Regions from separate parts of the Streptomyces sp. NPDC051907 genome, predicted to be linked through region 1. Evidence: riboswitches for the same ligand, from Rfam matches in the RefSeq annotation. Region 1 holds a riboswitch; each other region holds the start of a gene.

Evidence for each region. Region 1 has a riboswitch for cobalamin ahead of AB0M39_RS07295 (DUF4430 domain-containing protein). Riboswitches for the same ligand answer to the same signal wherever they lie in the genome.
Region 2: another riboswitch for cobalamin. It lies ahead of AB0M39_RS16080 (cobalamin biosynthesis protein); the one in region 1 lies ahead of AB0M39_RS07295 (DUF4430 domain-containing protein).
Region 3: another riboswitch for cobalamin. It lies ahead of AB0M39_RS26430 (ribonucleoside-diphosphate reductase subunit alpha); the one in region 1 lies ahead of AB0M39_RS07295 (DUF4430 domain-containing protein).
Region 4: another riboswitch for cobalamin. It lies ahead of AB0M39_RS24570 (energy-coupling factor ABC transporter permease); the one in region 1 lies ahead of AB0M39_RS07295 (DUF4430 domain-containing protein).

The regions. Positions count from the first base shown of each region.
Region 1 is NZ_JBFAYB010000007.1:137,168-144,248, forward strand. It holds partial or broken gene AB0M39_RS07290 (hypothetical protein) at 1-1,221, shown strand, start outside; gene AB0M39_RS07295 (DUF4430 domain-containing protein) at 1,292-1,777, opposite strand; cobalamin riboswitch at 1,919-2,056, opposite strand; gene AB0M39_RS07300 (cobalamin-binding protein) at 2,173-3,093, opposite strand; cobalamin riboswitch at 3,160-3,339, shown strand; gene AB0M39_RS07305 (CoA-acylating methylmalonate-semialdehyde dehydrogenase) at 3,570-5,069, shown strand; gene AB0M39_RS07310 (acyl-CoA dehydrogenase family protein) at 5,075-6,223, shown strand; gene AB0M39_RS07315 (enoyl-CoA hydratase/isomerase family protein) at 6,220-7,081, shown strand, end outside.
Region 2 is NZ_JBFAYB010000025.1:12,637-19,717, forward strand. It holds gene cobO (cob(I)yrinic acid a,c-diamide adenosyltransferase) at 1-188, opposite strand, end outside; gene AB0M39_RS16070 (putative cobaltochelatase) at 188-2,236, opposite strand; gene AB0M39_RS16075 (cobyric acid synthase) at 2,487-4,028, opposite strand; gene AB0M39_RS16080 (cobalamin biosynthesis protein) at 4,025-5,014, opposite strand; cobalamin riboswitch at 5,090-5,222, opposite strand; gene AB0M39_RS16085 (hypothetical protein) at 5,469-5,690, opposite strand; gene AB0M39_RS16090 (inorganic phosphate transporter) at 5,704-6,960, opposite strand.
Region 3 is NZ_JBFAYB010000057.1:45,118-52,198, reverse strand. It holds gene AB0M39_RS26435 (ribonucleotide-diphosphate reductase subunit beta) at 1-4, opposite strand, end outside; gene AB0M39_RS26430 (ribonucleoside-diphosphate reductase subunit alpha) at 4-2,391, opposite strand; cobalamin riboswitch at 2,534-2,678, opposite strand; gene mctP (monocarboxylate uptake permease MctP) at 2,954-4,582, opposite strand; gene AB0M39_RS26420 (DUF3311 domain-containing protein) at 4,579-4,869, opposite strand; gene AB0M39_RS26415 (GntR family transcriptional regulator) at 5,477-6,241, opposite strand; gene AB0M39_RS26410 (extracellular solute-binding protein) at 6,651-7,081, shown strand, end outside.
Region 4 is NZ_JBFAYB010000051.1:8,335-15,415, forward strand. It holds gene AB0M39_RS24545 (DUF4326 domain-containing protein) at 1-124, shown strand, start outside; gene AB0M39_RS24550 (siderophore-interacting protein) at 167-1,093, opposite strand; gene AB0M39_RS24555 (ATP-binding cassette domain-containing protein) at 1,220-2,065, opposite strand; gene cbiQ (cobalt ECF transporter T component CbiQ) at 2,062-2,811, opposite strand; gene AB0M39_RS24565 (energy-coupling factor ABC transporter substrate-binding protein) at 2,818-3,231, opposite strand; gene AB0M39_RS24570 (energy-coupling factor ABC transporter permease) at 3,231-3,923, opposite strand; cobalamin riboswitch at 3,952-4,149, opposite strand; gene AB0M39_RS24575 (PTS fructose transporter subunit IIA) at 4,216-4,668, opposite strand; gene dhaL (dihydroxyacetone kinase subunit DhaL) at 4,665-5,270, opposite strand; gene dhaK (dihydroxyacetone kinase subunit DhaK) at 5,306-6,298, opposite strand; gene AB0M39_RS24590 (GerMN domain-containing protein) at 6,734-7,081, shown strand, end outside.

The DNA.
Region 1 (7,081 bases):
GAACGAGTGGGCGTTCAGCGCCTTCGCCGCGGCCGGCACGGCCGCAGCGGACGTGACGCCCGGCGGGGACGCCTCCAAGAACGCCCGGAAGATCTATAGATCGCACCTGTCGGCGCCGGGCTGGCCGTCCGGCTCGCCTGTCGTCACGGACTACGAGCGCGCCACGCTCAACGCCTACGCGGCCGGCCTCGACCCGGCCAGGATCTCGGCCGGCCGCAACCTGATCGCCGACGTCTACGGCTACTGGCAGAGCGCCGAGGCGGGCTACTTCGGATCCTCGGCGAACTACAACGGCACCGTCTTCGCGGCCCTCGCGCTCGGCGGGGCGAAGACGCAGGCGGGCGCCCAGCGGGTGCCCCAGGCTCTGCTCGCCAAGGTGGTCACACGCATCCGCGCCAACCAGCACAACGACGGCGGCTGGAACTTCGGCAAGGCCGAGGGCAACCCGTCCCAGCTCGCCGCGGCGAGCGACATCGACATGACCGGCGCCTCCATGGCCGCCCTGTGCGTGTCCGGGGTGCCCGCGAGCGACCCCGACATCGTCCAGGCCAAGGCCTCCTCAAGAGCAAGCTGGTCGTCGGGTCGGGCGCCTTCAACGCCATGTTCGGGCCGAACACCAACTCCAACGGATGGGCTGTCTCCGGGCTGAACGCGTGTGGGATCAACCCCCAGACGGGCGACTTCCTCACCGCCGCCGGCAAGACGCCGCTCGACTTCCTCATCGCCCAGCAGTTCAAGCCGGGCGGCGGGTTCAAGTACCTGCCGAGCGACACCGTGCCCAACGCCTACGCGTCCATCGACGGCCTGCGCGCGGTGGCGGGCGGCGGCTTCACCGCCGCCCCGCCGACTCCTCTCGCCGCGGGCGAGACGAAGTGGGTCGCCCAGAGCGGCTTCACCGCGGGGACCGCCGCCAAGCTGGCGCTGACCGTCGACGACGGATCCGGTGCCCTCAAGGTCTGCTCGGTGTCCTTCACGCCGACGGGCGCCACGACCACCCTGGGCGACGTCCTGACGGCGGCGACCGGCGCCGCGACCCCGTCCGGGTGCGTCACGAGCGTGACTCCGTCCTCCGGCACGGGCGTCGTCACGGCCGTCAACGGCACGGCGAACAGCGGCGGTTCGACGTGGAAGGCCAGCGTCGACGGCTCCGTTCCCACCGCGGCCGACCGCGCCAGGGTGATCAACGTGGGCGACACGATCGCCCTGACGTACGGCAGCTGACCGGCCGGCGGCCGTGGGTCCGCGGAGGCGCTCCTTCGCGGACCCACGGCCGTGCGCGTGGCCCGACGGGTCAGAACGTCGTCCAGGTGAACGCCACCTGGTCGCCGGCCTTCAGCTTGAACTGGCAGCCGCCGACGGGCGTCGGAGTGCCGTTGACGGATATGTTCCAGTAGGCGACGCCGCCGCCGCTGACGTCCTTGATGGTGTCGACCGAGAAGTCGTCGAACGAGGCGTACCAGGCGCCGTCCCAGGTGAAGTGTCTCTTGCGGGCCGCGTCGTCGAGGGCCGCGGTCGGCGTCGGCGCCTTCGAGGGGTTGGCCCCGCCGTTCGTGCCGTCGCACTTGTGCGTGCCGCCGGCGGCCGTGGTGACGTCGTGGCCCTTCGTCTTGATCCTGCCCTTGAACAGCAGACCGTCGGGCCCTTGGACGCTGAGGGTCACCTTGATCGGCGCGTTGGAGCGGGGCGCGGTCTTCGCGTGGGCGACCGCCGGTGCGGTGGTGGACAGGAGGCCGGCCGCCGCGGTGGCGACGACGGAGCGAACGAGGAGCTGGCGCATGAGTGCCTTCCTGGAGAGGTCCCGCCGACGACTCCCTCCCTCCCGTCTGCGCCGTGCTCCGGCCGGCTCCCCGGGGAGGGAGGCGGGCAGGGGCCGGCGCACCGGGACTCCGGGCTTCGCGCTGCGGACCATGACAGTGGGAAGCGATGCCGCGCGCACACCGGGTGCTCCGACTCGCGGCGCTTCGCGGCGCCGCACACGGTTGCAGGTCAGCGCCGGATTCCCACCGGCTTCCCCCAGCTGTGCATGCAATTCGGTTGTGTGCTCGGGTACTTGGCCGAAGCAGAGGCATCGTAGGGTGCGGCAGCGGCGCCTGGCCACAGATTCCCCCGAGGTCCTGACGAATTCCTTCACAGCCGGCCGTGAGCGGACCGCAACAGGCATGTCGAGCGCGGTCAGGCGTCGGCCAGTCTCCGGGCCTCGCCGGGTGCGACCGCGGTGCCCAGTTGCTCGGAGTGCAGGACGTGGGCCAGCACCTCCACGCCTCGGACCACGCGCGGCCCCGGACGGTTGAAGTAGGCCGGCCCGTCGAGCACCCAGACCTCTCCGCTTCGTACGGCCGGAAGCTCCTCCCAGCCCGGCAGACGGGTCAGCAGCTCCCGCTCCTGGAGCGTCCGCTCCGGACTGAAGCCGCACGGCAGGACGAGCAGGACGTCGGGCCGGGCCGCGACGACGTCCTCCCACTTCATCGGCTTGGTGTGCTCGCCCGGCGCGGCCAGCAGCGGCTGTCCGCCGGCGCAGGAGATCTGCTCGGGGACCCAGTGGCCGGCGGGCCAGAGCGGATCCAGCCACTCGATGGCCGCCACCCGGGGCTGCGCGAGTCCCGCCGTGCGGTCGCGAACCGCAGCCAGCCGGGCCGTCAGCTCCGCGCGGCGCCGCAGGGCGACGCGCTCCACGTCCAGCAGCCGCCCCACGCGCGTCAGGCAGTCGAGCACGTCGTCCAGGGTCCTCGGCTCCAGGCTGAGCACCCGTGTCCGCCCATGAAGGACGCGTACGGCCTGGGAGACCCCCGCGTACGACACGGCGCACACATCGCACAGGTCCTGGGTGAGGACCACGTCGGGCGCGAGGGAGGCCAGCGCCTCGGTGTCGAGCGCGTAGAGCGACGAGCCCGAGTGCCTGGCGCCGCCCACCGCGTCGGAGATCTCACGGCTGCTCAGCGTGTCCGACGAGAACTCCGCGGAGGTGACGACCGGCACGCCCGCGACGGCTTGTGGCGGCCAGTCGCACTCGTGGGTCCGGCCCACGAGCTGCCCCGCCAGCCCGAGCTCGGCGACGATGTCCGTGGCGGCCGGGAGCAGCGAGACGATGCGCATGCACCGACCCTATGCCCGTCCCGGTCGAGTGGCGGGGGTGGACTTACTAGGACGTCCAACTATATCGTCGTGAACCAAGCCCGCGGTGCAGGGAAGCCGGTGTGAATCCGGCGCGGTCCCGCCACTGTGACCGGGGAGTGCGTTCTCCGCCAGACAAGGCCACTGACAGAGCACCTCTGTCGGGAAGGCCGGAGAGCATGCGCTGATCCGGGAGTCAGGATACCGGCCGTGGGGTGTTCCGTGTTGTCCACGAGGATGGAGCAGACACGCATGGCACCGGTCCGTACCCATGGCCCTGGTGATCCGGCGAAGCACGCCCACGTCATGAACGTCGCGCACGTCATGTCCCGGCTGTAGCTCTTCGACGGCTTCCCGCCTTCGCGTCCCACGGCTCGCCCTCCACGGCGCACCCGACCGGTGCCGTCGTGCGGCCCGCCGTGCCATCCCCGGATCTCCCCTGACGAGAGCAGGCTTCCATGGTCCGCGAACTGACACATTTCATCGGCGGCAAGCACACCGCCGGCGCCTCGGGGCTCTTCTCCGACGTGTACGACCCCAACACCGGCTCGGTCCAGGCCCACGTGCCGCTGGCCGGCCGGGACGAGACCCGCGCCGCGATCGCCGACGCCGCCGGCGCCCAGCCGGAGTGGGCCGGGTGGAACCCGCAGCGCCGCGCCCGCGTCCTGCTCCGGTTCCTCCAGCTCGTCGAGGGCGAGCGCGACGAGCTGGCGCGAATGCTCTCCGCCGAGCACGGCAAGACGGTCGCCGACGCGCACGGCGACCTCCAACGCGGGCTGGAGGTCGTCGAGTTCGCCGCCGGCATTCCGCACCTGCTCAAGGGGGAGTTCACCGACAACGCCGGCACCGGCATCGATGTGCACTCGCTGCGCGGCCCGCTCGGCGTGGTCGCGGGGATCACCCCGTTCAACTTCCCGGCGATGATCCCGCTGTGGAAGATGGCGCCCGCGCTGGCCTGCGGGAACGCCTTCGTCCTCAAGCCGTCCGAGCGCGCCCCCTCGGTGCCGCTGCGGCTCGCCGAGCTGTTCCTGGAGGCCGGGCTGCCCCCCGGCGTGCTGAACGTCGTCAACGGCGCCAAGGAGTCCGTCGACGTCCTGCTGGAGGACCCCCGGATCCAAGCCGTCGGATTCGTGGGATCCACCCCGATCGCGGCGCACATCTACGCCACCGCCGCCGCGCACGGCAAGCGCGCGCAGTGCTTCGGCGGCGCCAAGAACCACATGATCGTCATGCCGGACGCCGACCTCGACCAGGCCGTGGACGCGCTCGTCGGCGCCGGGTACGGCTCGGCCGGCGAGCGCTGCATGGCGATCTCCGTCGCCGTGCCCGTGGGAGAGGAGACCGCCGACGCGCTCGTCGCCAAGCTCAAGGAACGCGTCGGCACACTCCGTATCGGACGCTCCGACGACCCGGACGCGGACTTCGGCCCGCTCGTCAGCCGTGACGCCCTCGACCGCGTCCGCCGCTATGTGGACATCGGCGTAGGCGAAGGCGCCGAACTCGTCGTCGACGGCCGCGGCTTCGCGCTCCCCGGCCACGAGAACGGCTTCTTCGCCGGCGCCTCGCTCTTCGACCGGGTGTCGCCCGCCATGCGGATCTACCGCGAGGAGATCTTCGGACCCGTGCTCTCGGTCGTCCGCGCCGCCGACTACGAGGAGGCCCTGCGCCTGCCGAGCGAGCACCCGTACGGCAACGGGGTCGCGATCTTCACCCGGGACGGCGACACCGCCCGCGACTTCACCCGCCGGGTGAACACCGGCATGGTCGGCGTCAACGTGCCCATCCCGGTCCCCGTCGCCTACCACACCTTCGGCGGCTGGAAGCGCTCCGGCTTCGGCGACCTCAACCAGCACGGCCCCGACGCCATCCGCTTCTACACCCGCACCAAGACCGTGACCTCCCGCTGGCCCTCCGGGGTCAAGGAAGGCGCGAGCTTCACCATCCCGACGATGGGCTGAGCGCGATGACCACGACCACCCTCACCAAGGACCAGCTCGCCCTCGCCGAGGTCACCCTCGACTTCGCCGAGGAGCACCTGGCCCCGAACGCGCTGTCCTGGGACCAGGACAAGCACTTCCCCGTCGACGTCCTGCGCCGCGCCGCGGACTTCGGCCTCGGCGGCGTCTACGTACACGAGGAGCACGGCGGCTCCGGCCTCACCCGCGCCGACGGCGTGCTGATCTTCGAGGTCCTCGCCAGCGGCTGCCCCTCCATCGCAGGCTATCTGTCCATCCACAACATGGTCGCCTGGATGATCGACCGCTACGGCGACGACGCCCAGCGCGCCAGATGGCTGCCCGCCCTGTGCACCGCCGAGGCGCTGGGCAGCTACTGCCTGACCGAGCCCGGAGCAGGCTCGGACGCCGCAGGACTGCGGACCCGCGCCGAACGGGACGGGGACGCCTATGTGCTCACCGGCGTGAAGCAGTTCATCTCCGGCGCGGGCGCCTCCGACGTCTACATCGTGATGGCCCGCACCGGCGAGGACGGCCCCGGCGGCATCTCCGCCTTCGTCGTCGAACGCGACGACCCCGGCCTCTCCTTCGGCCCGAACGAGAAGAAGATGGGCTGGAACGCCCAGCCCACCCGCCAGGTCCTCCTCGACGGCGTACGAGTCCCCGCCGACCGCAGGCTCGGCGCCGAGGGCGAGGGCTTCCGCATCGCCATGAACGGCCTCAACGGCGGCCGGCTCGGCATCGCCGCCTGCTCCCTGGGCGGCGCCCAGAGCGCCCTGGACCGCAGCCTCGCCTACCTCGCGGACCGCGAGGCGTTCGGCGCCCGGCTCCTCGACGCCCAGGCGCTCCAGTTCCAGCTCGCCGACATGGCGACCGAGCTCGCCGCGGCCCGCGCGCTGGTCCGCCAGGCCGCCGAGGCCCTGGACCGAGGCGACCCGGGCGCGCCCCAGCTGTGCGCGATGGCCAAGCGCTTCGCCACCGACACCGGCTACTCCGTCGCCGACCGCGCCCTCCAACTCCACGGCGGCTACGGCTATCTGAGCGAGTACGGCATCGAGAAGATCGTCCGCGACCTGCGGGTCCACCAGATCCTGGAAGGAACCAACGAGATCATGCGCGTCATCGTGGCCCGAGGACTCACGGAGGCCGTCCGATGACGGCCTCCGGCGACGACCCCGTACTGCTGCGCACCGAGGGGCGCGCCGCCTACCTCACCCTCAACCGGCCGGGGGCCCTCAACGCCCTCACCCACGACATGGTGCGCACGATCGCCCGCGCCCTCGACGCCTGGGAGAGCGACCCCGCGGTCGAGACGGTGGTGCTCGCCGGCGCCGGCGAGCGGGGACTGTGCGCCGGCGGCGACATCCGGGCCATCCACGCGGACGCCCGAGCGGGCACGACGGCGTCCGCCGACTTCTGGCGCGACGAGTACCGCCTCAACGCCCGCATCGCCCGCTACGGCAAGCCCTATGTCGCCGTCATGGACGGCATCGTCATGGGCGGCGGCGTCGGGGTCTCCGCCCACGGCGCCGTGCGGATCGTGACCGAGCGATCCCGGATCGCCATGCCCGAGACCGGCATCGGGTTCGTCCCCGACGTCGGCGGCACCTATCTGCTGGGGCTCGCCCCGGGACAGCTGGGTACCCATCTGGCGCTCACCGGCACGCCCGTCGGCGCGGCGGACGCCCTGCTGTGCGGCCTGGCCGACCACTGCGTGCCCGCGGACGCCCTGCCCGCCCTGCTCGCCGACCTCGCCGACCACCCCGTGCACGACGTGCTCGCCCGCCACGTCGGGCAGGCCCCGCCCGGCGAGCTCGAGACCCAACGCGAGTGGATCGACCACTGCTACGCGGCGGACACCGTCGAGGAGATCGTCCAGCGACTGTCCTCGCACGGCGACGCGGCAGCGAAGGAGACCGCGCAGACGCTGCTGACGAAGTCCCCGACCGCGCTCAAGACGACGCTGGCCTCCCTGCGCCGCGCCCGTGGACTCGGCCCGCTGGAGAGAGTCCTGG
Region 2 (7,081 bases), on a different contig from region 1:
TTCGCCGACTTGACGAACTGGAACACCCCGACGGGCCAGCCCTGGTTCCAGGCGCGCAGCGCCATCCCGAACGCGGCCGTCGACTTCCCCTTGCCGACGCCGGTGTGCACCATCACCAGCGCCCGGTTGCGGCGCTGACGGGTGGTGAGACCGTCGTCCGGCACGATGCTCGGCTGTCCCTGCGGCATTAAGCGGCCCTCCTCGACGTTCCCTGTACTTCTCTGACCAGCCCGGCGATCGAGTCGGCCCGCAGCTCGTCCAGCGTGACGGCCGTGCCGCCCAGTTCGCGGGCGAGCGACCCGGCGAGCCCCAGCCGGACCGGACCCGTCTCGCAGTCCACGACGACGCAGGCGACGGAGTCGGCCGCGTGCAGCCGCGCCGCGCGCGCTGCGAGCGCCACCGGGTCCTGGCCGCCCCCGGTGGCGCGCCCGTCCGTGACGACCACCAGCAGCGGCCGGCGCGACGGGTCGCGCAGGCGCTCGACGCGCAGCACGTCGTGCGCCTTCAGCAGCCCGGCCGCCAGCGGCGTGCGCCCGCCCGTCGGCAGCTGCTCCAGGCGCGCCGCCGCCGCGTCCACCGACGACGTCGGCGGCAGCGCCAGTTCGGCGTCCTTGCCCCGGAAGGTGACCAGGCCGACCTTGTCGCGCCGCTGGTAGGCGTCCAGCAGCAGCGAGAGCACCGCGCCCTTGACGGCGCTCATCCGCTGCCTGGCCGCCATGGACCCGGACGCGTCGACGGCGAAGAGGACCAGATTGCCCTCGCGGCCCTCGCGGGTCGCCTGCCGCAGATCGTCGCGCCGTACGACCAGGCCGCGCCCGGAGCGCCCGCGTGCCCTCTGATGCGGCGCGGCGGCCTGCACGGTCGCCGTCAGGTGCAGCTTGGTGAGCGTGCCCCGGGGCCGCTGGGATCCGGTCGTGCGCCCGTGCTCGGTACGGGCCCGGGAGCGGCGGCCGGCCGCGCCCTCGCCGAGTCCGGGCACGCTGAGGACCTTCGTACGGAACGGCTCGGCGGCCTTGACGGCGGCGCGCTCGCCGGCGCCGCTGCCGCTCGGCTCCTGCTGCGGCGCGGGAGCGGGGGCCTCGGGGGCCTCGGGCACATCGTCCGGCTGGGCGCCGTCGGGTGCCGCGTCCGGCCCCTCGCCCTGCGGAGGCACTCCGCCGCCGCCGGGCCCGCCGTCGCCCGGACCCGGGTCCGGGTCCGGATCGTCGTCCGGCGCGTCCTCGCCCTTGAACTGGTCCAGGGTCTCGTCGAGCTTGTCCTCGTCGAGGCCCGGCGCGTCGAAGGGCGCGCGGCGCCTGCGGTGCGGCAGCGCGAGCAGCGCGGCCTGCCGTACGTCCTCCGAGGTGACGTCGGTGCGTCCGGCCCACGCGGCGAGCGCGGTCGCCGTCCGGGCCATCACGATGTCCGCCCGCATCCCGTCGACCTCGAACGCGGCGCAGGTCGCGGCGATCTGGAGCAGCGCCGCGTCCCCGAGCGCCACCTGCGGCAGCAGCTCGCGCGCGGCGACGATCCTCTCCCGCAGCGAGGTCTCCTCCTCGGCCCAGCGGGCGGCGAAGTCGGCCGCGTCGTCGTCGTAGGCGAGCCGGCGGCGCACCACCTCCACCCGCTGCTCGGGCTCGCGGGACGCGGCGACCTCGACGGTCAGGCCGAACCGGTCCAGCAGCTGGGGCCGCAGCTCGCCCTCTTCGGGGTTCATCGTCCCGACGAGCAGGAAGCGGGCCGCGTGCCGTACGGAGACGCCCTCGCGCTCGACGTACGAGGAGCCCATGGCGGCGGCGTCGAGCAGCAGGTCGATCAAGTGGTCGTGGAGGAGGTTGACCTCGTCGACGTAGAGGATCCCGCGGTGCGCGTCCGCCAGCAGCCCGGGCTCGAAGGCCTTCACGCCCTCGGCGAGCGCCCGCTCGATGTCCAGCGCGCCGACGAGCCGGTCCTCGGACGCGCCGACGGGCAGCTCGACCATCCGCGTCGGCCGCGAGGCGTTCGCCCCGGGCTCGTGCGGCCCGTCGGGGCACTGCGAGTCCGGGGCCTCGGGCGCGCAGGAGAAGCGGCAGCCCGCGACCACGTCCATGACGGGCAGCAGGGCGGTGAGGCCGCGCACGATCGTGGACTTCGCCGTGCCCTTCTCGCCGCGGACGAGCACCCCGCCGATGGCAGGCGAGACGGCGTTGAGCAGCAGGCTCAGCCGCATGTCGTCCATGCCGACGACGGCGGTGAACGGGTAGGGAGCCGAGGCCATTAACGGGTACCCCTTTCGAGGGAAGTGCTGTGAACGAGCACGTCGGCGAGGTCGTGCAGTGCGAGGTCGTGTGGAGCGATGTCGTGCGGTGCGATGTCGTGCGGTGTGGAGTCGTGCGGTGCGAGGTCGTGTGGAGCGATGTCGACGGCGGCGGCCCCGCTCTGGCGGGGACGGTCCGGGCACAGCGAGGCGCCCGGCCGTACGGACTGTGTGCTCCCCGCCCACGCGGGGGTACCGCGGCCGGCGGCGCTCACGGCGCCCCCGGCGGCACGAACGGCAGACCCTGCGGCGGGCCGTTCTCGATCAGCCGCAGCAGCGCGTCCGTGTCGGCGTGCTCCTCGATCAGGTCGCCGAGGCGGTCCAGCTGCTCCTCGCGCAGGGCGCCGAACGAGGTGTCGGGGGCGGGCACGAAGCGCCGGCCGGCCGCCGCCGCGACCTCCCGCAGGAACGCCCGGCGGAAGCCGTCGCTCTCCAGCGAGCCGTGCCAGTGGGTGCCCCAGACGGCGCCGACCCTGCAGCCGTCCAGACTCCGTCCGTCGTCGTCGGAGAGGAACGCCTCGCCGCCCAGGACCTCGGCGACGCCATGGTGGATCTCGTACCCCTCCACCCGCTCGCCGAGCGCCTTGCCGACCGGCCGCGCCAGGGTCTTCTCGGCCGCGAACCGGACGCGTACGGGCAGCACGCCGAGACCGTCCACGGCCCCTGCCTTCGACTCGACGTCGTCGACGATGTGTCGGCCCAGCGCCTGGTAGCCGCCGCAGACGCCCAGCACCGGCCGGCCCTCGGCGGCGCGCCGCACGATCGCGTCCGCGAGCCCGCGCTCGCGCAGCCACGCCAGCGCCTTCACGGTCCCGCGCGTGCCGGGCAGGACGACGAGGTCCGCGTCGGCCAGCTCCTCGGGGCGGTCGACGAACCGCACCACCACGCCCGGCTCCGCGGCCAGCGCGTCCACGTCGGTGAAGTTGGACATCAGGGGCACCGCGCACACGGCGACCCGCAGCACGTCCTCGCCGACGGGCGGCGCGACGACCGACTCGCGGACCGCGCCCCGCAGGGACACGCGCAGCCCGTCCTCCTCGTCGATGCCGAGTCCGTGCGCATAGGGCAGCACGCCGAGCGTCGGCCGCCCGGTGAGCTGCTGGAGCATGTCGAGACCCGGCTCCAGCAGCGTCACATCGCCCCGGAACTTGTTGACCAGATAGCCGGCGACCAGGTCCTGGTCCTCGGGGCCGAGCAGCGCCGTCGTGCCGAAGAACTGCGCGAAGACCCCGCCGCGGTCGATGTCCCCGACCACGACGACCGGGAAGCGCGCGGCCCGTGCGATGCCCATGTTCACGATGTCCGTACGCCGCAGATTGATCTCGGCCGGACTGCCCGCCCCCTCGCAGATCACGGCTTCATATGTGCCCCGCAGCTCCTCCAGGCACTCCACGACGGTGCCCAGCAGCGCCTGCTGCCTGCCGCCGTGGTAGCCGCGTGCGCTGAGCTCGCCGACCGGCTTGCCCATCAGCACGACCTGGCTGGAGCGGTCGCTGCCGGGCTTGAGCAGCACGGGGTTCATCAGCGCGCTCGGCTCCACGCGCGCGGCCTGCGCCTGCATGGCCTGCGCCCGCCCGATCTCCGCGCCCTCGCGGGTGACGAAGGAGTTGAGCGACATGTTCTGGCCCTTGAAGGGCGCGACCTTCACTCCCTGGCGTGACAGCCAACGGCAGATGCCCGCCGTGACGACGCTCTTGCCCGCGTCGGACGTCGTTCCGGCGACCAGCAGGCCGCCGCCCCTGCGCCTGCTCATGCCCGCCCCTTCGCCCGTGCCGATGGACTTTCCGCGCCGCCTCGGGTCTTCCCGAGCGCGTGCGCCGCCACGCGGCCCGCCGCGCAGGCCGCCAGCGTCAGCCAGCCGACGCGGCGCGAGAGGCGCACCGCGCGTTCGATGTCGCCGAACTCGACCGGGCGGCCCCGGCCGTTGAGGACGGGCCGGTTCTCGACGCGTCCGCCGTACGAGAGGGCGCCGCCCAGCCGCACGCCCAGCGCCCCCGCGAACGCGGCCTCCACGGGGCCCGCGTTGGGGCTCGGGTGCTTGTCGGCGTCGGCCCGCCACGCCCGTACGGCCCCGCGCGCGTCCCCGCCCGCGAGGACCGCGAGCCCCGCGGTGAGCCGGGCGCCGGGCCAGCCGGCCACGTCGTCGAGGCGCGCCGAGGCCCAGCCGAACCGCCGGTAGCGCGGCGACTTGTGCCCGACCATCGCGTCCAGGGTGTTGACCGCCCGGAACCCCACCAGGCCGGGCACGCCCGCGAGCGCGCCCCACACCAGCGCGCCGACCACGGCGTCGGAGGTGTTCTCGGCGACGGACTCCACGACGGCGCGCGCGATCTGCTGCTCGTCCAGGGCCTGCGGGTCGCGCCCGCACAGATGGGGGAGCCGCTCCCGCGCGGCCTGGAGGTCCCCGGCGGCGAGCGCGCCGCCGACGGCCCGCGCCTCGCGGCCGAGGGACGTGCCCCCGACGACGGCCCAGGTGGCGGCGGCGGTCAGCGCGACGGAGGCGGCGCCGCGGCCGCGCAGAGCTCGGGAGACGAGGAGGGCGCCGCCCGCGGCGCCCCCGGCGCACAGGGCGGTGTGCAGCACGCCCCAGCCGCGGTGGTCACGCCACAGGACACGCTCGACGGCGCCGGCGGCCCGCCCGAAAGCGGCGACCGGATGCCCCCGGCGGGGATCGCCGAGCAGCAGGTCGCCGACGAGCCCGGCGGCGGCGCCGTACACGAATTCACGGTCGGCACGCATGGGTTCAGGCCGGCGTCTCGCCGCGAACGACCTTCATGGAGAAATTTGTCCTCACTCAGGGTGTCCGCGCCCTGGTTCGACGTGTCGGGCGGCGAGAGTTCCTGGCTCCCGGGGATGGACTCCCCGGTCACAGTGGCGGGACCGCGCCGGATTCGCACCGGCTTCCTCTTCTGCCGCCGTAGCTGGCCTCGGCAGTCCACCACGGTGCGCGAACACCCGTCAACCTGCCTTTGACCTGCGATGAGGGAGTGTGTTGGGGCACACACGCGGGCGGTTGAGCGCCGGGCGCGGAAAACCGGCGCCCGTATGTCCCGGCAGGCGCCGGCGGCCAGAAAAGCCGGGCCGGACACCCGAAGGGCGCCCGGCCCGGCCGGTGGTGCGAGGGGCGATCGCGGGGCGTCAGCCCCACGATCGGAAAGGCGATCGCGGGGCGTCAGACCACGATCAGAAGGCGTCAGACGACGATCAGATAGATGCCGAACGTCACTGCCGCCGCGCACAGCGCGAAGCAGGCGTACGCGCCGGTGCGCGCCAGGACCGCGGAGCCGCCCTGTGCGGCGGCCGCCTCCTGCTTGGTCAGGCCCACGATGCCCAGGGTGAACAGACCCACGAGGGCGACGGTGGCGAAGAGGCTCACGCCGAAGACGGAGCCGAGAGCTGCCCAGTCGATTTTCATTGGTGATCTGTCCTTACACCGAGGCCGCGGGGGCCGGCTCGGTGGCCGGAGCGGGGATGGTGGTCTTGAATTCCGGGGCGGGCGATTCCTGGGCGGGCGTGCCCGCCGGGGGCGGGGTGACGGCCGCGATGGCGGTGGTCACGACGCCCGCGGGCTCGGCGTCGCCGGACTCGACGTCGTTGACGTTGTTGTGGTCGACGACCTGGCGGCGGGAGACCAGCCAGATCGCGGCGCACGAGGCGACGAGGAAGACCGCGACGGCCGCGACGCCCCAGTCGCCCTGCTTGGTGACGAACTCCGAGCCCGCGGCGACCAGACCGGCGGCCGGCAGGGTCAGACCCCAGGCCACGAACATCCGGGTGGCGGTGGACCAGCGGACCACGCCGCCCTTGCGGCCGAGGCCGGCGCCCATGACCGCGCCGGAGCACGAGTGCGTGGTCGACAGCGAGAAGCCGAGGTTGGAGGAGGCGAGGATGACGCTGGCCGCGCTGGTCTGGGCGGCGAAGCCCTGCTGCGGCTGGAGGTCGGTGAGGCCCTTGCCCATGGTGCGGATGATGCGCCAGCCGCCGAGGTAGGTGCCGAGCGCGATGGCGATGCCGGCCGCGAGGATGACCCACATGGGCGGGTTGGAGCCGGGGGAGAGCACGCCGCCGGCGACGAGCGCCAGCGTGATGATGCCCATCGTCTTCTGAGCGTCGTTGGTGCCGTGCGCGAGGGAGACCAGGCCGGCCGAGGTGATCTGTCCGGCGCGGTAGCCCTTCTTGGTGGCCTTCGGGTCGGCGTTCTTGCCGATCTTGTACGTCAGCCGGGAGGCGAGGTACGCGGCGAGGCCGGCGACCAGCGGAGCCGCGATCGCGGGGATGAGGACCTTGGTGACGACGGTGCCGCCGTTGACCCCGCTGACGCCGACCGACGCGATGGTGGCGCCGATCAGACCGCCCATGAGGGCGTGCGAGGAGCTGGACGGCAGACCGATCAGCCAGGTCAGGAGATTCCAGAGGATGGCGCCGACGAGCGCCGCGAAGATCACTTCTGGGGTGATGCCTGCTTCTGTGACGATGCCGCTGGAGATCGTCTTGGCGACCTCAACGGACAGGAACGCGCCGACGAGGTTGAGCACGGCGGACATGGCCACCGCGGTCTTGGGCTTCAGGGCGCCGGTCGAGATGGTCGTCGCCATCGCGTTGGCGGTGTCGTGGAAACCGTTCGTGAAATCGAACACGAGCGCTGTCACGATCACAATCGCGAGCAGCAAGGAGATGTGTTCCATTTACCCAGGCAATCGTTTGACGTCAGTGGCCCGGTGAACGTACGTAACCTGAGTGAACGGAAGGTGAACTAGGGCGGACCTGGTGGTGTCCTGGAGTGAGGATTCATGGCTCCGCTTGCCA
Region 3 (7,081 bases), on a different contig from region 1:
TCATTACTGGCAGGCCTCGCAGGACTCGGGGTTCTCAAGGGAGCAGGCGACGGCGTCCGCGTCGGGCGCGGCCTGCTGCAGGGGGATGGGGGCGGGGACGGCGGCCGAGGGGCCGCCGGCCGCGCGGGCGATCCGCGTCGCGGGGCGGGAGCGCAGGTAGTACGTCGTCTTCAGGCCCTGCTTCCAGGCGTACGCGTACATCGACGACAGCTTGCCGATGGTCGGCGTCTCCAGGAACAGGTTCAGCGACTGCGACTGGTCCAGGAACGGCGTGCGGGCCGCCGCCATGTCGATCAGGCCGCGCTGCGGGATCTCCCACGCCGTGCGGTACAGCGCCCGCACGTCCTCGGGGATCCAGCTGAAGCCCTGTACCGAGCCGCTGGACTCGCGCAGCGCCTCGCGGGACTGCGCGTCCCACACGCCCAGGTTCTTCAGCTCCTCCACCAGGTAGCCGTTGACCTGGAGGAACTCGCCGCTGAGCGTCTCGCGCTTGAAGAGGTTGGAGACCTGCGGCTCGATGCACTCGTACACGCCGGCGATCGAGGCGATGGTCGCGGTCGGCGCGATGGCCAGAAGCAGCGAGTTGCGCATGCCGACCTCGGCGACGCGGGCGCGCAGCGCCTCCCAGCGAGCCGGCCAGTTCAGCTCGACGGCGGCGCCATAGTGGTCTGGGTGCAGGACGCCCCGGGCCGCGCGCGTCTCGGACCAGGCCGGCAGCGGACCGTTGCGCTCGGCGAGGTCGCAGGACGCCTCGTACGAGGCGAGCATGATCCGCTCGGCGATCTTGGTGGAGAGCGCCCTCGCCTCGGGCGAGTCGAAGGGCAGCCGGAGCTTGAAGAAGACGTCCTGGAGGCCCATCGCGCCCAGGCCCACCGGCCGCCAGCGGGAGTTGGAGCGCCCGGCCTGCTCGGTCGGGTAGAAGTTGATGTCCACGACCCGGTCGAGGAACGTGACGGCCGTGCGGACGGTCTCGTCGAGACGCTCCCAGTCCAGCTCGCCGCCCTCGGTCACGAACGACCCGAGGTTGACCGAGCCGAGGTTGCACACGGCGGTCTCGCCGTCGTCGGTGACCTCGAGGATCTCGGTGCACAGGTTCGAGGAGTGGACGACCTTGCCGGGCTCGGCGGTCTGGTTGGCGGTGCGGTTGGAGGCGTCTTTGAAGGTCATCCAGCCGTTGCCGGTCTGCGCGAGGGTGCGCATCATCCGGCCGTACAGGTCGCGCGCCGGGATGGTCTTGCGCGCCAGGCCCTCGGCCTCGGCCTTGCGGTACGCGGCGTCGAACTCGTCGCCCCACAGGTCGACGAGGTGCGGCGCGTCGGCCGGGGAGAACAGCGACCAGTCGGCGTCGGCCTCGACGCGGCGCATGAACTCGTCGGGGATCCAGTGTGCGAGGTTCAGGTTGTGCGTACGGCGGGCGTCCTCGCCGGTGTTGTCGCGCAGCTCGAGGAACTCCTCGATGTCCGCGTGCCAGGTCTCCAGGTAGATCGCGGCGGCGCCCTTGCGCCGGCCGCCCTGGTTCACCGCGGCGACCGAGGCGTCGAGGGTCTTCAGGAACGGCACGATGCCGTTGGAGTGGCCGTTGGTGCCGCGGATGAGGGAGCCGCGGGCGCGGATGCGCGAGTACGAGAGTCCGATGCCGCCGGCGTGCTTGGACAGGCGCGCGACCTGGTGGTACCGGTCGTAGATGGAGTCGAGCTCGTCCAGCGGGGAGTCCAGCAGGTAGCAGGACGACATCTGGGGGTGGCGGGTGCCGGAGTTGAAGAGCGTGGGCGAGGAGGGGAGGTAGTCGAGCCGGCTCATCAGCCCGTACAGCGCGGCGACCTCGTCCAGCGCGCGCACCGACTCGTCCTCGGCGAGCCCGCAGGCCACGCGCAGCATGAAGTGCTGTGGGGTCTCGATGACCTGACGGGTCAGCGGGTGGCGCAGGAGGTAGCGGCTGTAGAGGGTGCGCAGCCCGAAGTAGCCGAAGCGGTCGTCGGCCTGCGGGTCGAGGAGGGCGTCCAGGCGGTCGGCGTGCAGCTCGACGAACGCGGCGGTGCGGTCGGCGATCAGGCCCTCGCGGTAGCCGACGGCGACGGACGCGGAGAAGGCCACCGCGCCCTGTCCCGCGGCCTCGTCGGCGATGTGACGGGTCAGCAGGCGGGCGGCGAGCCGGGAGTAGGCAGGGTCCTCGGAGATCAGCCCCGCGGCCGCGTCGGTGGCCAGGCTCCGCAGCTCGGCCGCGTCCGACTGGGCGTTGCGACCGCGCAGCGCGGCGGCGGCGACCCGGCCGGGGTCGGTGTCGGGCAGGTCGGCCGTCAGGTCGGTCAGGGTCCGCAGAAGCGCGGTCCCAGGCCCGTCGGCTGCCTGCTCGGCGATGCCTGAAGCCGGATCGGCTGGCGCGATGGTCACGTGGTGCTCTCCCTCGCTCGGCTCTGGGCCGCGGGGGAGGGGAGGCCGTTTGGAGGGTGTGCGCACCCGGCTCAGGGGAGCACACCGAACGGCGTCCACCGGCCCAACCGCGAGGCCCGGACGTCTCGGCACCCGGATCGGTCGAGCCGGATGCACCGTCGGCAGGTCTTCGGACTGGCGCGGATACGACAAAGCGCACCACAGCACACCGTTGCGGGACAGTTCCGGATTCGCACCGGATTCCCCTGCGGCGACAGCGAGCACGAGCATACATGTGGGGGCGGGTTGATGAGGCACCCCCCACATGTTGTGTCGGCCTCGGGGCTTTGGCCCTAGCCGTCCTCGCCTAGGGGGCGTGGGAGTTCGGCTTGCGAGGCGGCCGAGGAGGCCGTCTGGAGGCCGCGAGAAGGCCGTCTGGAAGCCTTGGGAAGGCCGTCTGGAGGCCGTGGGGAGGCGCCTTGGGGGCCGCCTGCGGCTGCCGCGGGCTCCGGGATCGGCGCCGGCCATGGAGAAGGGCGGGGAGGGGGACTCGCCCCCGCCCCGCCCCTTGTGGAGCGTTCCCTCAGTGCCCGGCGCCGGCCGTCGCCTTGGGCAGCTCGACCTGGACGCCCGGGTCGCCCGCGTCCGCGGTGTAGTCCGACGGGCTCGTCTCGTCCACGCCGTCGGGCGCCTTGAGCGCCCGCAGGACGAAGGTGAGCACTACCGTCACCACCACGTTCAGCACGAAGGCCGTCAGACCGATGTAGCCGATCTCGCCGATGCCCGGAATCTCCGCCGACGAGCCGCCGAAGTGCTTCTGCGTCGGGGAGGCCACTCCGTACGCGGCCGCTGTGCCGTAGATCATGCCCACGGCCCAGCCCCCGAGCAGCGCCCAGCGGTGGAACCAGCGGGTGAACAGGCCGCCCACCAGCGCCGGCAGGGTCTGCAGGATCCAGATTCCGCCCAGCAGCTGGAAGTTGATCGCGACCGTCTTGTCCATCGTCAGAACGAAGGCCAGGGCCCCCACCTTCACCAGCAGCGACACCAGCTTGGAGACCTTCGTCTCCTGCGCCGGCGTCGCGTCCGGCTTGATGAAGTCCTTGTAGATGTTCCGGGTGAACAGATTCGCTGCCGCGATCGACATGATCGCCGCCGGCACCAGGGCGCCGATGCCGATCGCCGCGAACGCGACGCCCGCGAACCAGTCCGGGAACATGTTCTCGAACAGCTGCGGGATCGCCAGCTGCCCGTTCTTCACCTTCACGCCCGCCGCGATCGCCATGAAGCCCAGCAGCGCCAGCAGTCCCAGCATCAGCGAGTACAGCGGCAGGATCGTGGTGTTGCGGCGGATCACGTCACGGCTGCGCGAGGAGAGCGTCGCCGTGATCGAGTGCGGGTACATGAACAGCGCCAGCGCGGAGCCCAGCGCCAGCGTGGCATAGCCCCACTGGCCCATCTCCCCGGGCACCAGCGCGCCCTTCGGCTTGTCCGTCGCCGGGTTGATCTGCGCGTACGCCTCGCCGGCCTTGGCGAAGATCTCGTCGAAGCCGCCGAGCTTGATCGGGATGTAGATGATCGCCACCGCTATGACGATGTAGATCAGCGTGTCCTTCACGAACGCGATCAGCGCCGGCGCCCGCAGCCCGGAGGAGTAGGTGTACGCGGCCAGCACGCCGAAGGCGATGAGGAGCGGCAGGTCCTTGACGAACCAGTGGGTGGTCTCGCCGCCGCCGACGCCCATCACGTCGAGCACGGCCTGGATGCCGACCAGCTGGAGCGCGATGTACGGCATCGTCGCCAGGATGCCGGTGACCGCCACGGCCAGCGAGAGCCCCTTGGAGCCGAACCGTCCGCGCACGAAGTCGGATGTGGTGACGTATCCGTGTTTGTGCGACACCGACCACAGGCGCGGCAGGAAGGTGAAGATCAGCGGGTAGACGAGGATCGTGTACGGGACGGCGAAGAAGCCCGCCGCGCCCGCCGCGTAGATCGCCGCCGGGACGGCGACGAAGGTGTACGCCGTGTAGAGGTCGCCGCCGAGCAGGAACCAGGTGACCCAGGTGCCGAACGACCGTCCGCCCAGGCCCCATTCGTCGAGGCTGTTCTCGTTCTCGGCTCTGCGCCAGCGCGACGCGAGGAATCCCATGACCGTGACGGCCAGGAAGAAGAAGATGAAGACGGCGAGTGCGACGCCGTTCACGCCGTCCTTCACTTCGACGCACCTGCCTTTCGGGCGCGCTGGTCACGCTGCCAGAGCTGATACGCGACCATCGTCAGAACGGTCGAAATGACGACCCAGAGCATCTGATACCAGTAGAAGAAGGGAATGCCGATGAACTTCGGATCGACCTTGGCATAAGAGCTCACCCAGAGCATCGCCACAAAGGGCGCGACGAGGCAGAGGGCGACGATCACGCGCACGGGAGTGACCACGGGTTGTCTCACTTCGGGCGCTTCAGGCTCATCCGGCACTTCTGGCGCCTCGGGCACTGCTGTCATACGGCGACTCCGTCCCCTTGCTGATCACCTGTAATGCGCAGGAAATCTAGGCGAGGGCTCGGCGTCCCGCACCCCCTGTCCGCATATCGGTACGGCAACGACTTTCGATGAGAGCCCAGTTCAGCGGCGCCGCAACCCGGAAGCGGGGTCCGACTCCTGTTGGTCCGTCCGTATCCGCTCGAATTCCCCGCGGGACGGTTTCGGCCGCACTGACTCATAGGTGCGCAGCTGTACGACAAAACGTATCTACGCCGACTCGTCCAGCAATTCCCGTACGTACCGCCGTACCGCGCCGACGGCCTGCCGCGGCCTTTTGGGCATGCGGCGGGGGAGAAGCGCGAGCGGAAGCGGCGTCCGCCGGCGTACGAGCCGAGCGCGGCGCCGGCCGTCCCGGCGGCGGTGGTTCCCGGGGATCGCGTGCGCACCGGGTCGTCCCTCCCGTCCATGCGATGACGAGGGGACCGTAGAGCAGGAAGACGAGCCGCGCTACACCGCGTGCGCCGCTTCCAGGCGGAGGCGGCGGGCGGAGGCGTGGCGGGGGCGGCGGGGGGCGGCGGGCCGCCGGAGGGGGCGCCGCACGGTCGCGGGCGCCCGGCCTCCGTGCGCGTCAGCTCTGCGGCCGCTTGAGCCTGGCCACGAACTTGTACCGGTCGCCGCGGTAGACCGAGCGCACCCACTCCACCGGCTCGCCCTGCGCGTCCACCGAGTGGCGCGAGAGCATCAGCATCGGCAGGCCCACGTCCGTGCCGAGCAGCCCGGCCTCGCGCGGAGTCGCCAGCGAGGTCTCGATCGTCTCCTCGGCCTCGGCGAGGTGGACGTCGTAGACCTCCGCCAGGGCCGTGTAGAGCGAGGCGTACTTCACCAGGCTGCGCCGCAGCGCCGGGAAGCGCTTGGCCGACAGATGCGTCGTCTCGATGGCCATCGGCTCGCCGCTGGCGAGCCTGAGCCGCTCGATGCGCAGCACGCGCCCGCCCGGGGAGATGTCCAGCAGCCCGGCGAGGGTGTCGTCGGCGGTGACGTAGCCGATGTCGAGCAGCTGGGAGGTGGGCTCCAGGCCCTGCGCCCGCATGTCCTCGGTGTACGAGGTGAGCTGGAGCGCCTGGGAGACCTTGGGCTTGGCCACGAAGGTGCCCTTGCCCTGGATGCGCTCCAGCCGGCCCTCGACGACCAGCTCCTGGAGCGCCTGGCGCACGGTCGTGCGCGAGGTGTCGAACTCGGCGGCGAGCGTCCGCTCCGGCGGCACGGGCGTGCCGGGCGGGAGCGTCTCCGTCATGTCGAGCAAGTGCCTCTTGAGGCGGTAGTACTTGGGCACGCGCGCGGTGCGGGTCCCAGGCCCGCCCTCGGTCTCGGTGCCGCCCCCGTCCGTGGCCATGGCCTGCCTCCCCGACTCCTGTGCTGCTGCCGTCACCGGCTCCTCCGTCTGTTGCGGCTCACATGGTGGCACGGTCCGGTCGCGAGTCGTCGACGTCCCCTCCAGCTTGTACGACGAGGGACGACGTACCTCCTCTTATACACCGCCCGCTCCCGTGTTGGTCTAGTCCACCAGGCGGGACGCCCTGCGGCGGGCTCCGGATGGCCGGACGGCGCCCCGGTCCCTCATGTGTCGGTCCGATAACGGACTCGAGCGCCCTTCTTATCCACCCTTGACACCCCCAAAGGTCTAGGCCAAGCTCCCGACTACTGGTCTAAACCATTAAGGCCAGGTCCCAGCCCCACGAGCAGTAATCGGCGTAAGTCTTCGCGGTGGGCAGGGGTTTGCAGGCATCCCTGAGGAGGGTGGCGTGAAGCGCAAGCTCATCGCGGCGATAGGCGTCGCGGGCATGATGGTCAGCATTGCGGCCTGTGGCGATTCCGACAAGAGCGGAGACAAAGCCGGCGGCGCCAAGGAGATCACGGTCTGGCTGACGGTCGACGCCCAGAACAACTGGCCGGACCTGGTCAAGGCCGCCGACGACGCGGTCGCCAAGAAGCACCCGGGCATCAAGATCAAGCACGAGTACTACGGCTGGCCCGACAAGAACGCCAAGCTGGACGCCGTCCTCGCCACGGACAAGGCGCCCGACGTGGTCGAGATGGGCAACTCCGAGATGCTCGGCTACATGGTCAAGGGCGCCTTCGCCCCGGTCGACCCCGCCAAGTTCGAGCAGTCGGACGCCTGGCTGGACGGCCTCAAGGAGTCCGTCACCTACGAGGGCAAGACCTATGGCGTCCC
Region 4 (7,081 bases), on a different contig from region 1:
GGCCCGGCCCGAGCTCCTGGCACACCTTCCTGAGCTGCGCGGCCGTCGGCTCGGATGCTGGTGCGCACCGGAGCGCTGCCATGCGGAGGTCATCGCCGAACTGGCGGACGACGGCGTTGGCTGACCGCCGCCCGGCAGGGTCGCCGCCCACCCGGGGGAGAGCGTTCTAGGCGGTGCGCGCCTGCGCGTCGGCCAGCCGCTCGCGCGCCTCGGCGAGGTCCTCGGGGGTCGGGGCGTCGTCCTGGGTCAGGGCGCGGCGCCAGTGGCCGCAGAAGTGGACGGCCCGCCGCTCCAGGCCGCGCGCGTCCAGGAGATGCCTGCGCAGCTCGCGCACCGCGCCGGCCTCGCCGCCGAGCCAGGCGGCCCCCGCGCCCGCCGGGAGTAGGGCCGCGCGCACGGCCTCGACGAGCAGCTCGCCGTGCCCGGCGCCCGCCGCGTCCCGATGCAGCCAGTGCACCGTAGCCTCGTTACGGGCGCCGAAGGACGGGCCGAAGCGCTGCTCGTCGGCCGCCTCCGGGATCTCGATGTACGCCACCGCCCGCGCGCCCTCGGGCAGCGCCTCCAGCAGCGCGCCGATCGCCGGCAGCGCCGACTCGTCCCCGGCGAGCAGCAGCCAGTCCGCGGCGTCGAGGGCGAACGGCTCGGCAAAGTACGCCGAAGGCCCGTACATGCCGAGCGTGTCCCCCGGCCGCGCCGCCGCGGCCCAGCGCGTCGCCGGGCCGCCCTTGTCGTGGAGGACGAAGTCGACGTCGATCTCGGTCTGCTCGGGACGGTGGGCGCGGACGGTGTAGCTGCGCGTCCAAGGGCGTTCGTCCTCGGGGATCGCCTGGAACGCCGTGTACCACCGCATCACATCGGCCTCGGTCGCGTCGCCCGGCGCCGGGAGACGCGGGGCGCTCTGCCCGGGGCGCGGGAAGTACAGCTTCACCTGCTGGGCGGGCCCGTCCAGAGCGAAGCCCGCGAGGTCCGGGCCGCCGAAGGAGACGCGAGCCATGTGCGGGGTGAGCCGGGCGACCCCGGTGACCTGGACGAACCTGACGGGCAGCCGCGGATCGGACGGAGTGGACGGAGTGGAGGGGGCGGGCGAGGGCATCGGCGCTCCTGACGCGGGGTCTGAGGGGGCTGAGGGGTACGAGCCCCACCGTCGCGCCGCCCGCCGACACGCCGCCGACGCGCCGCCTACACGGGGGCCGTCGGACCCGCCCCCGCCCCGCGTCTCTCAGCCCTCGCGTACCGCCGACGCCCAGCGCGCCAGATCCTGCGGAGTGCGCGGACCCGGCTCGCCCTCGCCCAGCAGCCCATGCGCCCGCAGCACCTGAGCCGCGGCCGCTCCCCACGGCCTGCGCAGCCGCGCCGCGTCCAGCAGCGCCTGGTCCGCGAGCAGCTCGGCGACCGGGCCGGTGCGCAGCCCGTCCGGGGAGAGCACCGCCGCGTCGTCCGCCCAGCGCAGCGCGAGGTCCACGTCGTGGGTCGCCATGACCACCGTCGTACCGGACTCCCGCAGCCGGCCCAGCACCTCCAGCAGCCGCTCCTGGCCGTGCGGATCGAGGCCCGCGGTCGGCTCGTCGAGGATCAGCACGCGCGGCCGCATCGCCACCGCGCCCGCGATGGCCGCGCGCTTGCGCTGTCCGTACGAGAGCAGATGCGTCGGCCGGTCGTACAGAGCCGTGATGTCCAGGGCCTGGAGCGCCTCGTCCACCCGGGCCCGGACCTCGTCCTCGGCCAGCCCCAGGTTCATCGGGCCGAAGGAGACGTCCTGGCCGACCGAGGCGGCGAACAGCTGGTCGTCGGGGTCCTGGACGACCAGCTGAACGGTCGTACGGAGCCGGGTCAGCCCGGCCCTGTTGTAGACGACGGGCTCGCCGTTCAGCCGCAGCACGCCCTCCGCGCACTGCAGCCCGCCGCTCAGGAGCCGCAGCAGCGTGGTCTTGCCGCTGCCGTTGCGGCCGAGCAGCGCGGTCGAACGGCCCGCGGCCAGGCCGAAGTCGACGCCGCTGAGCACGGTCGGACCGTCCTGGTAGGCGTACGCCGCCCCGACGAGCTCCACAACGGGCGAGGCGTTCATAGGGCGTACCTTTCGACGACGAGAGTGGCGGCGACGATGCCGCAGAGCAGCGCGGCGGACCCGGCGAGGAACGGCCGTGAGACGGCTGCCGGGGGCAGCAGCACCCGCAGCGATCCGTCGTAGCCGCGCCCGGCCAGCCCCGCCTGCATCCGCCCCGCGCGGTCGAAGGCCTGGACGAACGCCGTCGAGGCCAGCCCCGCGAGGGAACGCCAGGCAGCCGCCCGGGTCGTGTGCCCGAGACGGGCGGCCTGCGCCTGGCGGATGCGGGCGACGGAGTCGAGCAGCAGAAAGCTGATCCGGTACATCACCAGCGCCACGTCGACCACCGCGGGCGGCACGCCGACCCGCACCAGCCGCGGCAGCACGTCGGAGACGGGCGTCGTGAACGCGAAGAGCAGCACGCCCAACGAGGCGGCCGAGGTCCGCAGCAGCAGACGCACGGCGTGCGCCGGCCCGTCGGGCGCGAGCGCGACCAGGCCGTCGGGGCCGCCCACCGCGAACAGCAGCGGAACGGCCCCGGTGACGCAGAAGCCCAGCGGGATGCGGAAAGCGCGCCACAGCTGCCTGGGCGCGACCCGGGCGGGGCCGAGCAGCACGGCGAGCGTGGCGACGGCGACGAAGACGGCCCCCGGCCAGGGCGGCAGACAGACCGCGGCGACGGTCAGCCCGAGGCCGAGGACGGCCTTCTCCACGGGATGGCGGCGGCGCCAGCGACTGCTGTGCGCCGCCGCGTCGATCGGCAGCACCGGCGACTAGACGCGGTCGCCCTGCGGGGCCCCGTCCGCGGGGCGAGCGGAGTCACTCGCCTCCGCCGCCGTACGGTCGGCCTTCGATGCGTCCGCGTCCGCGCCCGGCGCCGCCGCGACGAGCGCCTGCCCCTGACGACGGCCCTTGCGCAGACCGAAGTAGTAGGCGAGCACGCCCGCGCCGAGCGCCGCCTGGAGGGCGAACAGCGCCGACTCGATCTCGCCCGACGGCGGCTCGTACAGCGGCGAGAACCACGGCTCGTAGTCCGGCGCCAGTTCGGTGATCGCCGTCTCCGCCTGCGCGTCCGCGCCGGCGAACGGCTCCTCCTTGTCGTCGCCGAGACCCAGCACCAGAGGCAGGACGGCCAGCGCCGCCACGATCGCGAGCAGCAGAGTGTTGATCTTCGCGTTACGGCTCATCAGACCGCGGCCTCCTGCTTCTTGTCCTGACCCTGGAGCAGCACGCCGAGCCGGGTCAGCTCGCCCTTGCTCGACTGCACCAGCAGCCGCATCACCAGCACGGTCAGCAGGCCCTCGCTCACGGCCAGCGGAATCTGGGTGACGGCGAAGATCCCGCCGAACTTGGCGAGCGCGCCCGCGAAGCCGCTGCCCGGGTCGGGGAACGCCAGCGCCAGCTGGACGCTGGTGACGCAGTACGTCGACAGGTCGGCGACGAACGCTCCGAAGAACACGCTCACCATCAGCGGCAGATCGAACTTCCGCAGCAGCCGGTAGACCGCGTATCCCGCCCAGGGCCCGACGATCGCCATCGAGAAGGCGTTGGCGCCCAGGGTGGTGAGTCCGCCGTGAGCCAGCAGCAGCGACTGGAACAGCAGGGTGATCGTGCCCAGGACCGCCATGATCGGCGGTCTGAACAGGATCGCGCCCAGCCCCGTCCCGGTCGGGTGGGAGCAGCTGCCCGTCACCGACGGGATCTTCAGCGCGGACAGGACGAAGGTGAAGGCGCCGGACGCTCCCAGCAGCAGGGTGGACTCGGGGTTGGCCTTGACCTCCCGGGTGAGCGCACGGACTCCGTGTACGACAAAGGGGGCGGCTGCGGCGCCCCAGGCGGCCGCGTGCAAAGGGGGCAGATACCCCTCGGCTATATGCATGGTCGGGAGACCCTCTCCAGCACCTCGTGGATGGACAACGCGCCTCGGCCGGTCTCCTGGCTGACGGGTCATGATGCCCGGACTCCGCCTTCCCGGGCGCCACGGTCTCCCGCGGCGTCCCAGTGGCTCCCCGTGAGGGGGGTGGAGCCGGACTTCCCGATCACAGTGGCGAGGGCCGCACCGGTACCGCACCGGTTTCCCGTACACCAAGGCGGTGTGACAGTAGTGCTCCCACCAGCGGAATCACAAGCCGCGCACGGATGCACAAGCGCCGCACCCGCCTCCTGGGGCCTCACGTCTTGCGGTAGCCGTACGCCTCCGAGGCCGCCGCTTCCACCGCGTCCAGGCCGCCTCCGGCCGACGCGGTCACCACCGCCGCCACCGCTCCCTCCACGAACGGAGCGTCCACCAGCCGTGCGCCGTCCGGGAGTTCGTCGCCCTCGGCGAGGAGCGCCTTGACCGTCAGCACGGCGCTGCCCAGATCGACGAGGACCGCCACGCCCGCGCCCCGGTCGACCTCCCGAGCCGCCTGGACGATCAGATCTGAGCTGGTGCCGAGCCCGCCGTCGGGCGTGCCGCCCGCGGCGGCGACGGGCGCGATCGCTCCGCCGCCGGCGAGTCCCCGGGCCAGGTCGGCGACGGACTGGGCGACCTGCCCGCTGTGCGAGACCAGGACGATCCCGACGAGCGCCGGCTCCGGTCCCGTCGTCCCCGTACCCGGCTGCGGCTGCGGCGCCGTGCTCATACGACCGCCTCCGCCAGCGTCGCGATCAACAGCGCCGAGGACGTCGCGCCGGGGTCCTGGTGCCCGATGCTGCGCTCGCCCAGGTAGCTGGCCCTGCCCTTGCGCGCCTGCAACGGCACGGTCGCCAGCGCCCCGCTCTCGGCGGCCTCGCGGGCCGCCGCGAACGAGTCCGTGCCCTCGCCGAGGGCCTCGACCGCCGGCTCCAGCGCGTCCAGCATCGTCTTGTCGCCTGCCTTCGCCCCGCCGAGCTGCGCCACGGCCGCCACGCCCGCGCGCAGCGCCTCGGCCAGCTGCCCGGGCGTCACCTCGGCGTCGTCGCCGAGCGCCTTGCCGGTGCGCCGCAGCAGCGTTCCGTACAGCGGGCCGGACGCCCCGCCCACGGTCGAGATCAACTGGCGTCCCGCCAGCGTCAGCACGGCGCCCGGGGTGGCCGGCGACTCCTTCTCCAGAACAGCCGTCACCGCCGCGAAGCCGCGTTGGAGATTGCTGCCGTGGTCGGCGTCGCCGATCGCCGAGTCCAGCTCGGTGAGACGGTCCGCCTCCCGGTCCACGGCGGCCGCGGCCCCGGTCAGCCAGCGGCGGAAGAATTCGGCGTCCAGCACATGAACTCCTAGGCAGTCAGCGGTCCCCGGCCCCTTCAGCGACCCCAGCGAAGCGCCGCGGTCTGCACCGGGGCGTCCCACAGCCGCAGCAGCTCCTCGTCGACCTGGCAGAGCGTCACCGAGCAGCCGGCCATGTCGAGCGAGGTCACATAGTTCCCGACGAGGGTACGGGCCACCGGCACGCCGCGCTCGGCGAGCACCCGCTGCACCTCCGCGTTGTACCCGTACAGCTCCAGCAGCGGGGTGGCCCCCATTCCGTTGACGAGCGCGATCACCGGACCGGTCGGGGCGAGGTCGTCCAAGACGGCGTGCACCGCGAAGTCGGCGATCTCCCGGGAGGTCATCATGGCGCGCCGCTCCCGGCCCGGCTCGCCGTGGATGCCGATGCCCAACTCCAGCTCCCCGGGCGGGAGGTCGAAGGTCGGGCTGCCCTTCGCGGGCGTGGTGCAGGCGCTCAGCGCGACGCCGAAGCTGCGGGAACTCGCGTTCACCTGCCGGGCGACGGCCTCGACCCGCTCCAGCGGGGCGCCCGCCTCGGCGGCCGCTCCCGCGATCTTCTCGACGAACAGGGTCGCTCCGGTGCCCCGGCGCCCCGCCGTGAACGTGCTGTCGGTGACCGCCACGTCGTCGTCGACCACGACCCGGGCGAGCCGGACCCCTTCGTCCTCGGCGAGCTCGGCGGCCATCTCGAAGTTGAGGACGTCGCCGGTGTAGTTCTTGACGATGAAGAGCACCCCCTCGCCGCTGTCCACGGCGGCGGCCGCCCGCGCCATCTGGTCGGGCACGGGGGAGGTGAAGACCTCTCCGGGGCAGGCGGCGTCGAGCATGCCGGGCCCGACGAACCCGCCGTGCAGCGGCTCATGCCCCGACCCGCCTCCGGAGACCAGCCCGACCTTCTGGGCGACGGGTGCGTCCCGCCGTACGATCACCCGGTTCTCCACGTCCACGGCCAGCTCGGGGTGCGCGGCGGCCATTCCGCGCAGCGCGTCCGCGACGACGGTCTCCGGCACGTTGACAAGCATCCTCATGGGTATCTCCCGGTGAGATCGACTACACATCAGGCCCAGCGGCGGCCGCGTCCGCCCTGATGGCGACGGTAGGCCAGCCTGCCGCCCAGGGCCAGGCGGGTGAGCGCCTTGATCGGGTCGGGGGGCGAAACGGCACGGCGAGCGGGAGACGGGCGGCTCGTCGGTGTCGAACATGAATTCGATTGGCGGGAGGTGTGCAGAGGGGGGCAGGGGGTGTACGGCGCCCGGCCCCGCGAGCGATCGCGAGCTGTCGGCCCGCGACCGGGGCGTCTGGGGGCCCGAGGCTTGTCGAACCGCGATCCGGCTCACCCGACGACCGTAGGCGGCCCCGGGAAGCGGAAGGCCTGGTTCAAACGCGCTCCTGAGGGACCGATGTTCTCTCTTGGCGCCGCACTCGGCCCAGGTGTTGCCTGATGGGCGTCGGAGGAGACAGCCATGAGCACTGAGAAGCGCCGCCCGCCTGCCGCGCCGCGATGGAACCGTCTGCTGGCCCTGTCGGCCGCGCTTGTGCTCGCGGTCACGGCCGCGGCCTGCGCGGACGGGCGGCCCTCGGCGCCGGACGCGCCCGCGAGCGACGTCCGGGCGGAAGCCGGGCCGTGGACAGACGCCGGATCGTCCCTCGGCGGACCCGGCGCGAACGGCCTGGAGCAGAAGGGCTCTTCGGGGTCCACCGTCCCCGCGGCCCGGATGCCGCCGTTGGAGCGGACCGTGGGCGGCGGCAAGCGGCAGCTGCGCACCTCGGTGTACTTCCTGCACGGCGAGCACATGTCCCCGGCCCCGCGC